Regions from separate parts of the Rossellomorea sp. NPDC077527 genome, predicted to be linked through region 2. Evidence: riboswitches for the same ligand, from Rfam matches in the RefSeq annotation. Region 2 holds a riboswitch; each other region holds the start of a gene.
What was found. Region 2 has a riboswitch for cyclic di-GMP ahead of ACIGG7_RS22160 (EAL domain-containing protein). Riboswitches for the same ligand answer to the same signal wherever they lie in the genome.
Positions count from the first base shown of each region.

Region 1: it holds a riboswitch for cyclic di-GMP, as region 2 does, so the genes downstream of both, ACIGG7_RS17520 (dynamin family protein) here and ACIGG7_RS22160 (EAL domain-containing protein) in region 2, are expected to answer to the same signal.
Region 3: it holds a riboswitch for cyclic di-GMP, as region 2 does, so the genes downstream of both, ACIGG7_RS04310 (methyl-accepting chemotaxis protein) here and ACIGG7_RS22160 (EAL domain-containing protein) in region 2, are expected to answer to the same signal.
Region 4: it holds a riboswitch for cyclic di-GMP, as region 2 does, so the genes downstream of both, ACIGG7_RS17110 (hypothetical protein) here and ACIGG7_RS22160 (EAL domain-containing protein) in region 2, are expected to answer to the same signal.

Region 1 covers NZ_JBITVL010000005.1:124,908-128,051, reverse strand. Annotated here, with positions in the region: gene ACIGG7_RS17525 (hypothetical protein) at 193-870, shown strand; cyclic di-GMP riboswitch class I at 1,260-1,342, shown strand; gene ACIGG7_RS17520 (dynamin family protein) at 1,459-3,144, shown strand, end outside.
Region 2 covers NZ_JBITVL010000010.1:56,822-59,965, forward strand. Annotated here, with positions in the region: gene ACIGG7_RS22155 (ABC transporter permease subunit) at 1-620, opposite strand, end outside; gene ACIGG7_RS22160 (EAL domain-containing protein) at 746-1,456, opposite strand; cyclic di-GMP riboswitch class II at 1,528-1,608, opposite strand; gene ACIGG7_RS22165 (DNA-3-methyladenine glycosylase) at 1,710-2,294, opposite strand; gene ACIGG7_RS22170 (CAP domain-containing protein) at 2,461-3,144, shown strand, end outside.
Region 3 covers NZ_JBITVL010000001.1:840,985-844,128, forward strand. Annotated here, with positions in the region: gene ACIGG7_RS04300 (TetR/AcrR family transcriptional regulator) at 1-551, opposite strand, end outside; gene ACIGG7_RS04305 (hypothetical protein) at 794-928, shown strand; cyclic di-GMP riboswitch class II at 1,091-1,175, shown strand; gene ACIGG7_RS04310 (methyl-accepting chemotaxis protein) at 1,272-2,192, shown strand; gene hflX (GTPase HflX) at 2,779-3,144, shown strand, end outside.
Region 4 covers NZ_JBITVL010000005.1:3,477-6,620, forward strand. Annotated here, with positions in the region: gene ACIGG7_RS17105 (metallophosphoesterase family protein) at 1-1,529, shown strand, start outside; gene ACIGG7_RS17110 (hypothetical protein) at 1,669-1,869, opposite strand; cyclic di-GMP riboswitch class I at 1,844-1,929, opposite strand; gene ACIGG7_RS17115 (DUF948 domain-containing protein) at 2,329-2,691, shown strand; gene ACIGG7_RS17120 (DUF5658 family protein) at 2,739-3,062, opposite strand.

The DNA.
Region 1 (3,144 bases), on a different contig from region 2:
TACTCAGCAGTGGAATTCTTACTATACAGTAGGGAGTTTTTTATTTGCCTTCCGGAAAGATGAGAGGTTTTAAAATGGGCCAAGGTACCTGTCCCCATGGCTCCTCCCCCTTAACAACATACAAGAACACATGTATAATCTTTATTGGAAATTACTGTACATGAAGCGTTGTATGCTAAGGGGGAATCACATATGGAAATTAAGCCTCGAGTCATTGTTGGCATCGTCCTTTTAATTGTTTTGATAATGATGATAAAGCCGATTGTTGGCTTATTTTCATATCCGTTAACTGACAAATTACAAGAAATCAAAACAAATGCAGAAGTAGAGACATACTTAGAAGAAAAGTACCAAATCGAGTTTGATGTGACGGTAAAGGTGAGAAGCATGGTAGGCAGAGATGTCACTGCATCACCTAAAGGGGAACCGGAACTCGCTTTTCACGTCCAGGGTCCTCCTTATAGAGATGACTTTCTTGATGTATATTATAAAGAACAAATTGAAAGAGCCGTAAATGATGACCCCACTCTGAAGAACGACAGCTCGTTGAAGCTAAAAATCTACTTTAACCAAAATGGTCAATTTAATCTTGAAAATGGTTTGCCAGGACTGTCAAAAATCCCAGGAAGCCCCACGTTAGTCGTATCATCCAAACAACAGTATGATGAAAAAAAGAGTAGAGAAGAAGCCTTAAAAACATTACAAAACGTCATCCACTTCGTCCAAAGTGAAAAAATGGACCTGAAACAAATAAAAGCTACCATTCTCCTTTATACTTCAGAAAAAGAATATCAATATAAATATGTAATTCCTGAATCAGTTTTTGAATCAATTAACAGTGTAGAAGCTTTGAGGGAATATGAGAGTTAGAGCCAAGGGGACAGGTCCCTTGGCTCTCTTTCCAAAATAACTCTTGGATTCAATGACTGTGGAATAAAGTCAAGAATGTACTACTGATGAGATAATTAGAAAAGTATTAAATGTAAAGCTTGTTTGAAAAACTCCTTACTGGTCCAGTGAGGAGTTTTTGGTTTAAAAAAGAACATTACTTTTAAACAACGGTATAAATATAATCATTACTATTGAAATAGATAGAAACAGAGATATGGTATGAAGAGAGATATTATCCGTGTACCAAGGTACCTGACCCCATGGCTCGCTCCTCAGAAAAAGCCAGTGTACCTGTCCCCTTGGCACCGCCCCACTCCCAAAAAACCCCTACTAATCCAACCAAAGCAATGGTATGATAGACCTAAATATGAAATTATTGGCAAACTTGTTGAAAGGCGAGGACGCAAAGCAAAGGGCCTAAAGCGTGTGCTATGGTCGCCTGGCTGCATGGTTTGTGTCTCTGTTTTTTTGCAGAGGCTTTTTATTTTGCAGATATTGGTCTGAATAAAAGGTGGACCATTCAATAATTTAGTCAGGGAAACTTTCAAATAAAAAGGAGAGATTCATATGAATGTCCTGAATATGGAGTCTTACACGAGGAAATGTGAGGAGATCAAATCGCAATTGCTGGAACTCAAAGAATTAGATCAAACTCTATCGAATACGGATTTTGAACAAGACATCATGGAAGTGATGAAGAATTTCAACGAGGATCAATTCCAGGTTGTGGTGGTAGGGGAATTTTCACGAGGGAAGTCCACGTTCATTAATGCTATGTTGGGAAAGAAGATTCTACCTTCTTCTGCTCTACCAACGACCACGATCATCAATAAAATTACTTATAATGACATCCCATCCTATCAACTGATTTATAGGGATGAAACTAACTCCCCAAAACTCATTTCAGAAGAAGAATTCAAACAAATCACTGCTCCGACAAAACCGCTGGCAGGAAATGTGGAAGCAGAAGAAAAGTACCAGAAACAATTGGAGGATATACAAAAAATCAAGTTTGCTGAAGTGGAATACCCCCTGCCTGTTCTGCAGAATAACGTGAAAATCATTGATACCCCCGGAACGAATGATGTGGATGAAGTAAGGGTGAAAATCACCCAGAATTTCATGCCGCAGTCGGACGCCGCCATTTTTGTTTTGTCCGCTAAGAAAATCTTGGCTGAATCTGAAATGAACTTTCTTAAATTCATATTAAAAGAAGATATCCAGCGTGTGTTCTTTGTCATCAATCACGCTGATGTTTTGCGTACGGATGAGAAACGTAAGAAGGTATTTGATCATGCCAAAGAAGCGCTAGCAGAGCAGTTCCCCGATACAAAAATTTATATGATTTCCTCTAAAAATGCCCTCAATGCACGACGCGTTCAGCAGGGTGAGGAAGTGAAGGGAAAGGTTCCTCCATTTGAACAGACTGGATTTGCTGAATTTGAGGAGGCGCTGGGAAGCTTTTTAATGGATGAACGGGCTGAAGCGAAGATAGAAAAACCGATCACGTCTGGAATCCGCTTGGCAAATGAAATGAAGCGGAGCATTCATATTGAGCGGCAAACTCTTTATAAAACAGCAACAGAGCTCGAGGAGGATATTTCAAAAATGAAGCCGGAGCTTTCTCGTTTCCGCCAAAGTATCGATGAAATCAGGCAGTCCTATGAAACGATGATTTTAAAGGGTAGACAGGATATCTCCCGGATCCTTCAGTTGGGTCTTGAAAATATCGCTTCCTCTGCTGTCCGCACAATCCAAGCGTATGATGGGGATTTAAACGGGGATGCCATTCAATCAAGAATGGAGTCGGTAGTAGCGCCGTTACAGTCATCCCTTCAATCAAGCGTACGTGAAAGACAGCGTGAAATTCTGCAAAATGCCCTTACTCAAGCGCAAAAGAGATATGTAAGGGAATGGGGCAAGATGGAAGAAACATTGTCAACGGTCCTTGTAACGAAACAAGAACAGTCCACTACTCTGGTAAATCACCAAGTGACATACGACACGGCGTTTGTTTCTGAGGGAGATGATTCAGTGAAAACAGGAATTGCTGCTCTAGGGGCAGGTATTGTTGGACTCAATGTCATTGGATCCATTGGTTTAGCAGGACTCTTCTTTGCTCCAATCCTGATCCCGATCGCCTTCCTCGGTATAGGAGGATTATTAAACTCCTTGTTCGGAAGCGGAAACCGTCAACGAATCATCGCTAAAGTAAGGGCGCAGGTGGAAGATCGTTACCGTGGTCAAATCCCT
Region 2 (3,144 bases):
AGGATCCTGCCCTTAGACATCCCCTTACTATGGGCGAATTCAATGTGAGGCTTGAGCAGCTCTTCTTCCATAATGAAAAGGAGAATCCGAAAGAAAGAAATCATGGGAATGATGGACAACGTAATCATGGGGGCAAGAAAGACCTTCTCTTCCCCGTACTCTGCAAAGTTCATCAATTCCACACCAAAATATTTAAAGATATAGACAATCAAAAGCTGAAGCATGAACGCAAACATTAAATCGGGCACAGTCTCTAAGAGGTTTAACCCTTTCTTAAGTGTCGAAGTAACCGGTCGGGGTAAAAATACGGTGAAGATCGTAAGAATAAAGGCAGCACCAAGACCAATCCCCAGAGCACCACCTACAATCTGGAGGGAGTATACGTATGGCCCCCAGAGCATATCAAGAAATTCCACGGTAATCCCCTTGTATGAGTAACTCCAATTTGCTCCATCCAGGAAGACAAAGATAAACTTTATAAATGCCTCAAGGTACCCTACAACATTGTATAATCCACGTTCCCTGAATACTTCTGGTGCGATACTGACGGCTAAAATCCCAATCAGACCAAGAATATAATAGAAGATCAATTTAATCGGAAAGATGAGAAACTTCATCATTGTGTCCCCTTTATCTCTTTTTCCTCAGTTTAATTGAAATGTTAAAATTTTTCAATTTTATTTCAAATCTGACAATTCCATAACAAAAAAAGTGACCCACCTTCTCCAGAGTCACTTTTTTGTCCCTACGCTAACAGTTGACTTGGCTTGCCCAAGTAAAATCCTTGTCCGATCGTGATACCGATTTCCTTGGCAACCTGCATATCCTGTTTTGTTTCGATTCCCTCCAGGACAATCAACGTATCACTTCCGTAGAATTGACTGAAGAAAGAGAGGAATCTCTGTTTCTTTTCATCGTGGGCCAAATTCATGGCAAAATAGCGGTCCAGCTTAATGATTTCCGGCTCGTACTCAATCGATTTCTTTATAGAGGATGTTCCTTGTCCGAAGTCATCGATGGCATACCAGACACCGTATTGCTTCAGTTCTTTCAGTGATTTTTTCAATAAAGGATTCTGCCATAGCTCTTCAGCACTGGATTCGTTAATTTCGAGAACAAGTCGTCCCTTTATGTCTGGATAGCGGTTCATAAGGTCGGAGAAGAACGTGTGAAAACTCGGATGCAGGATGGTTGTAATATAAATATTGAGAAACAACTTACAGTTCATAAGCCCGTTCTTTGAGAAACTATCAAGGGCTTTAGAAATGGACAGAGTATCAAGCTTGTACAGGATATTTGCTTTCATGGCCGATTGAAATACACTCTCGGGATTTTCGTTAAACGTATTCCGTAACAGTCCCTCGTAAGCATAGAGGGTTCGATGTTCACCCATATCATATAATGGCTGAAAATCGTGATAGATAAAGTCGTCTTGAAAAATAGTAAAGATGTTCATAGGACCCCTATACTCTCTCTTTATTTTTATTTTTTTTCATAAAAAAACCACACAAAAACGCATTCCTCGCGTTCGCATGTGGTCGGTTGCGCTACTGGCTCCCCTAAATGTAAGCGCCCATCTATCATTTAGGTTCACAGCCCCCAGTCGAATTGTCAGTTTATGAAGATGCTTATAAGAAAAATATACCACAAACTAGTACTTTTAGGGTGTGTTTTTCCATAAATTATTTGAAAATTCATAAAGAAAATCCTTACCTTGACACATAAGGATTGTCACTGATCCAAAAACGCCAAGGATAGTCCTTTGCCTCCCCTGTGTTATCGATCCCTATCCGTTTCCCAGATGAGATGCTTTCTGGGTCGAATCCTTTTGTGATCGTCAGCGGTGGCTCTAAAAAGCTTCCCCCATAGTCCTCCATGGTGATGCCCAATGCTTTCGTCAATTTCCCTGGACCATTCGTCCAATTCTTCTTCATATGTCCTCGTCTTCTGCTTTCCATCAGGGCCTCTCCCTCTAGTGGCTCGACCGCTCTGATGAGGATGGCCTCGGGCTTTTCCTCTTCCCCGCTCACTACGTTCACCAGACAGTGTGTATGCATGACATATGTATATATCCGCCCTGCTTCATGGAACATGATTTCCGTCCGTTTCGTACGCCTGTTTCCAAAACTGTGAGCTGCTCTGTCTTCCGGCCCAAGATACGCCTCTGTTTCCACTATATACCCTGAAGCTGTTCCTTCCTCTGTCTCTTTCACCAAAACACACCCCAACAGGGACCTGGCGAGGTCCAATGTAGGCTGCTTGTAAAAGGTGGAAGGTAATGGGATTCGGTTCATAGATTTCACTTCCTTACACACAAATAATCAGTCTTTATAATAGGTATACCCTAACCTTATAGTACTAAATCTGACCATCGCTTCAACCTATTTTTAACAGGATAAACCGTTTGGGCGGCGTACATATTAAAGACTGTTAAGGCAAACACAAAATGGAGGAATCCTCATGAAAAAACGAATCTTAATCTGCTCCGTCATCCCGTTCATGCTGATGACTGGCTGCAATAACGATACAAACGATTCACTGACTGATACTCAAAACGTGAATTACGATCCGGTTTCCTATAGAAACCAAGACAGAGTGGGAATGAATGATTTACAAGAAAACCGAACGGCCATCCACCGTTTTATTGCCCCGATAGATCCTAACGGGGATTTGCGTGAATTCACTCATTTAGATCCTGGTGAAGAATATACACCCGGTAACGAAGGGGTGCCTCAGCCGAAACAACCTGCCGGGGAGCCGAATAAAGGACAACCGGAACCACCTGCACAACAGCCTAAACAAGATTCTCAATCTTCGAATGCAAGTGGGTATGTGAAGCAAGTGATTGATTTAACAAACCAGGAACGTAAGAAGAATGGACTCAGTGCGTTGAAGATGGACGGAGAGCTATCAAACGTAGCGGAGATGAAATCTGAGGATATGAAGGAACATGACTATTTCTCTCATACATCCCCAACATATGGATCTCCGTTTGAGATGATGGAAAACTTCGGTGTAGACTATTCTACAGCAGCGGAGAACATTGCCGTTGGACAGAAAACACCTGAATCGGTTGTGAACGCCTGGATGAACAGCCCGGGTCACCGCAAAAACATTTTAAATAAACAAGTCACTCATATTGGT
Region 3 (3,144 bases), on a different contig from region 2:
CACATACTTTCTTCTACGTCATTAAGCATAGCGGCATCAGGCTTTAACTCGCCGATTCGTACCAATCGCTGCAGCTCGAGAAAGGCACCATATAAAATGGCGATTAAAGCTGTTGAAGGCAGATTTTTAATCTCCTTTTTCTCTTTACCCGAATCGAAGAAGCATTTAAAGATATTCAGAAGGCCTTTGAAACTTGCATGACTTTCTTCATTTAAAAAATGGGCACTGCTATGTGTTTTGATAAAGTAAAGGGCCTGACTCTGTTCCTTTGTAAACAGAATCATTGATCGGAACAGGTGATGGAATTGCTCACGGATCGACTGTTCATAAGGGAAATCCTTTTTCACCGTTTCTGTAAACAGCTCAACATATTCTTGAAATATCGTATTTCCAAGCACTTCTTTATTTTCGAAGTATCGATAGATTGTACCGGCTCCGACGCCGGCAGATGTGGCAATCATGGGAATTGTCGTAGCATCAAATCCCCTCTCTGCAAAAAGAACAAGGGAGCTCGCCACGATGCAGTCCCGCTTATTTAATGCCAATGACATACCATTTCAGCCTTTCATAACGTTAATACGGAATGAATATTCATTCCAGAATAGTGTATACCCATGTGAAATTTATCTCAATCACACGAAGTACCCATTGTTTGTGAAAGTTTTGTTAAGAAGGTATCTGCCCTTTTATTGTTTCCTATGATACTTGCCGGTCCAACTCTAGCAATTTTTCATAGAATAACTTTGTAAGAGAGCTCACTTACTAGAAGTTTTAATAGAAAGGGGGGATTCTAATGGCATTAGGTCTGATTACCTTTCTGATTGCTGCGTTGTTACTTGTCGCTTGGTTAGTAGTATCGATTTTGGCTCCGAATAGTAACCTGGTATCTGTTTTGAAAGAAGCAGTATGTGATAGATTAGGATGTTAATGTAAAATACAAGACCCCAGATTTTTGGGGTCTTTTTCTTTATTTGGTTAACGTAGTGAGGGACGGACCTCATTCCAGCAATAATAAAGTGAAGAATTTTTTCTAATATTACGAATATCTGTTGTTATATTAAGATAGAGCTAGTAGGATAGTCTTACAAATAGTAAAGTTGGAAGCTATGAGAATTCACTTTAAGATGGGCGCTGTTAGTGAATTGGAGCGAGTGGCGCAACCGGCCAGCACTTAAAATGGTGAGAGTCAGTGTTATGTATTTACTGATGTTTCTTTTATACATATTAGTCTCATCTTAACCAAAACTTTAATGAATGAGGACGTGTTGAACGTGATTAAAACGGAATTGAGAAAAAGTACTCAAGTCTTTGGGGAATCTGCCTTACTTGCAGCCATTGAAGATTCGCTGGCCATGATTGAATTCAATGCTGACGGTAGAGTCCTATGGGTGAACGGAAATTTTGCCAGGACGATGGAATATGGTGTGGAAGAAATGATTGGCATGCACCATGAAAAATTTTGTACACAGGAATTTTCTAAAAGCTTGGAATATAAACGATTGTGGCGGGATTTGAGAAGCGGAAAAAGCTTTCAGGAAAAAATTCAACGAGTCACAAAGACTGGTAGGCTTCTCAGTTTGGAAGCAACATACACGCCGGTTTATAACGAAGAAGGAAATCTTGAAGGTGTTGTTAAGGTTGCGACGGATATTACCGAACGGGAAACAACGATTGAAAAGGTAGCTTCTGAATTACAGAAGATGTCAGAAGAATTAAGTGAAAAAGCAGAGCAGGGTATAACAAGAAGTGAGGAAGCAGCCATAGCGACTGGAAAGCTGGTTTCTGACTCGAATGAGAATATGACAATACTTGAGTCACTTACATTGCAGGCAAATTCAATCGGAAACATTGTCAAAACGATTAGGGAAATTGCGACTCAGACAAATCTACTCGCGTTGAACGCGGCCATCGAGGCAGCCCGGGCAGGGGAACATGGGAGAGGGTTTAACGTCGTTGCAGGAGAAGTCAGAAAGCTTGCAACGAGGGTGCAGGATTCCATCCAGGAAGTGAACTCCCATATAGAAGGGATCACAGGAGAAATCAACAAAATCAATGAAGGAACAATCCGTTCACAGTCAGGCATAACAAATAACCAAACACTAAACGAGCAAGCAGTCCTGGCATTCAAAGAAATAGGAAGCGCAGCCCGTCGATTGGACTCACAAGCAAAAGACTTCAAAAACATTTTGTAAAGCTTGGTGAGGGACGGACCTCCAATTTTTCATCCTTCCGTTTGTGAATCAAATGGAAAACGTGAAGAATTGGAGCTTTTTTACTTTAGGACAGTAGTGTAGTGAGGGACGGACCTCCAATACCTATAATCCCACCATCTTAAACCGGTATGTGGAGGTCCGTCCCTCAAACCATATCTTCCCATCCATCTCGAGGTGTGGTATGATGGGTTTAACTTATGAGAAATGGAGGTTTTCCTTTTGATTTTAATCAGACTACGCATCCGCAATTTGAACGCTTAATTGAATAAGTTCAAAGGCTCTGCTTGTGTGCAGGGTAAATGGGATCGGTCTGACTATTTTTAAAGGAATTCTTCATTTGGCGTGCATGAAGAGAGGGGGGGTCTTCTTCCCCTTTAAGAATAGAATTGAATATCTACTGAATGGTGCTTTTTTGATGTCTTTGTACGAATCCAAATTCATCAGGGGAAAGTGCGGTCTTCTTCGTGCACCATCGGTATATTCAACATCCATTTACAAAAAGCACAGGCAGTGGCCTGTGCTTTTTTCTTGCACCCAAATATTTTAAATAGGAAGTGACTATGTAATGGAAGAAAGATTAAAAGCAATCGCCATAGGCGTTAATACAAAAGATAAAAACAATGACTTTGAGTATTCAATGCTTGAGTTGAAGGGGCTGGCAGAGGCCAGGCATATTGTTGTTACAGGAGAACTGACGCAAAACCTGCCTCGGCCCAATCATGTGCATTATATTGGAAAAGGTAAGATCGACGAACTGCTGCTATTGATTGAAGAGTGGGAAGCGGATGTACTGATCACGAATGATGAGCTCTCACCATCGCAGATACGCGTACTGGAAGAAAAGCTTGACGTTCGGGTCATGGACAGAACGATGCTGATTCTTGACATTTTTGCAGAACGGGCGAAAACCAGGGAAGCCCAGCTTCAAGTA
Region 4 (3,144 bases), on a different contig from region 2:
TATTTTTAATGGGGGATCAAATCTATGCCGATGATGTAGCAGACCCCGTATTCAAGATCATCACAAAGCTTGGTCATGAGCTGATGGGACAAGAGGAAGACCTAGGCTCAGTTGAACCTCGATTGAAAGAAGATATTTTCAGAAGTAGACTTCAACAAATCAATGGCCGGCAATATATTTCGGAACACTTCTGCAGGTTCACTTCCAGAAATGCGGCCAATCATCTGTTAAGGTTTGGTGATTATGCAGCCATGTACCTGTTATCCTGGAGTCCCTCATTATGGGAGCACGCCCATGAAGAAGGCCTGTTCAAAACCTTTCAAGAAGCATTGGATCAGGATGAAATCTATTTTGCATTCAAGAATGAAGATTCCAATGAGCATAAAAAAGAAAGAAAACAACTTCAGGACCGGTACCAAAAGCAGATGAAAGACCTGGCTAATGTAATGGAAGCAATATACTCTGTTAGAAGATTATTAGCGAACACACCGACCTATATGATATTTGATGATCACGATATTACTGATGATTGGAACCTGACACAGGAGTGGAAGGCAGGGGTTTGGAATGCACCATTAGGGAGACATGTCATCAGTAATGGTTTGTCATCCTATTGGCTTTTCCAAGGATGGGGTAATGAACCTGATACCTATACCCATTTCGGCCAAATCATGCAAACCTATTTTGACTCTCTTCACCTTGGGGCACTCCCTCACAAGAATTGGGTCCATTCCCTATGGAACTATGATTCTTGGCAATTCACCGCCCCCACTGCACCACAAGCCGTTTTTCTTGATACTAGAACACAGCGGGATTATGCCAATAAACCAAAACCGGTAAAGGTTGGGGTGCGCATAGATGAGGGGCAACTTGGACCAAATCTACTTAATTCAGAAGGGTGGAACACGATAGGGGCCAAGCTGAAAGAATCCGGGTGGAATTCAGGTGACCCCCTGATCCTTGTATCTCCCTCCCCCCTTTATGGAATTGGTTTAATAGAGAACTTTCTGCAGACCTACATGCTTCCTTTAAGTACACTTGGGTTTCCTGTGCAAAGCAACTTTGATCTAGAAGCTTGGAAGTACAACGGAATGGGCTTCAACGCATTCCTTCAACATGTATCTCTTTGGAATCCAAGCGACTGCATGATTTTATCCGGTGATGTTCATTCAGCTTCATCGGTTCAATCTGATATTTCCTTTCCAGATGGACGCAGCTTGAAAATCCATCAGTTTACAAGCAGTCCGATAAAGAATATGAGTTACTCGGGATTTTCCGGAGCCCTTATAAAATTCATGGTGAGCCTGAATGCCAGAGATAGGATCAATCGCACACTCTACCGCTACTGTAATCAAGAGTTTGACCTTGTGCAAGCAGAACATGAAAACAGCGTATCCCCCGATTATATATGGAAGGAAAGCATTCGTTATCAGCCTATAAAGGGTTCTGCCCTCATTGAAACAGAGAATAATATTGGCTTATTGACTTATTCAGATGGACGTCCAGCATCCAAGGTCATCATGCCATAGCATCGGGATTCACATCAGATAAAGCTTTCTAATAAGCTGACAATCTCATAAAAGCAGATTGTCAGCTTTTTTAATACTTAATCCAGAACAGACCTTTTCTACCTATTCCCCTTACTAAAACAGATCATTTAATTTCATCTCATGATAAGATATTTTGTTTTGCAACTTCTTTTTGATCCGGCAGTCTAAACAATCTTGCAGTAAGACACGGTTGTAATGAATTCTCAAAGAATGCCATTTTCGTTTCATTTTTGATAGAATTCCAAATATCTTCATCATTCTCTCCTCCACGTTCATAAGTCGCCGGAGTCCATTTCGAAAACTGGCAAGCATCGTCCATTAGACATTAGCCCCTATAGTTTTGCGTCACCATTTTTCAATGGGTTTGCCCTTATCGTTCGAATTATGAAAGATTCTTTTCATAACACATGCAACTAAACACAGTCTTTTTACACATGCCATTTATACTACATTTTGAAGTCTACCATACTTTCGAACACCACGTTCCATATATTCCTAAAAGAATAATACATTTATCCCCTTTCACTTCACGTTAGACTTGGTCCATTCATTCAAGCACAAGAAGATTTCATCTTAGGCGGTTAGACTTTCTTATGGTTCACATCCTTCTCTTTAAAGGTTTTTTAGCCTACCTCATTATAAGGCGTCCTGCATTCAGATCCCTATGGAATGAATCCGCCTACTATCAGTTACTTATTCCTTCCGTCACCTAACTTGAGAAGGAATGTCTGAATCCTCCTCGTCATAGACTTATTGTAAAAGAAGGGAGTTGGTTTCAATGCTTGAATGGAGTGCTGCCATTGCAGCTGTTGCATTTACCATTCTTGTCGTTTATTTGATTTTGACGTTACGAAGGGTCATGAACACACTCGACGAGACGAAGAAGACACTTGCTGACACGAGGAGTGCCGTAAATGGCATTACAGAGGAAGCAGAAGAATTGATTCATACCGCCAACCAAATTTCTGTTGATGTCAAAGGGAAAATGAAAGCCGTTGATCCATTGGTCGAATCCGCACATGATGTTGGGGACATGATCCAAAGTGTGACAAGCTCTGTAAAAAGGGCCGCTTCGCAAAATCGCACACCGAAAACCATTCATACTCAGGAAAGCAAGCCGGTGCAAATTAAATTAAAATAATAAAAAGAGGCCTCGATGAAAAAGGCCTCTTTTCTTTTAGTCTATGCTTAAGCCAGTCCTGCCCTGCTGCCCGTGACCTCCCATAGCCAATAACCATGCATCAGACAAATGAAGCTATAGGAAACGGCTGCCGTAATGGACACAAGTAGTAAAGCTTTTGAAAATCGTTTATCTGGGTTGAGGTGATAAAGAAGGATGAGCAGGAAAACGGATAAAGCTCCTTTGAAGAGTAGAAACAGCCATGGATTAGTGTGATAGAGGGTATTCATAAGAGGATTGGATTCCGTTATATGTCCATAATGTAGTCCATACATTGTCAGGAATGCGTCTAAAAGGTTGAGGAGTAAGATATACAGCAGCAGATATCTCATTTAGTGAATTCTCCTATTCATTTTTATGGTGGATTTTGTCTAACAGAGCATTATATTCATAATAACATCTTTTATCGTTCTC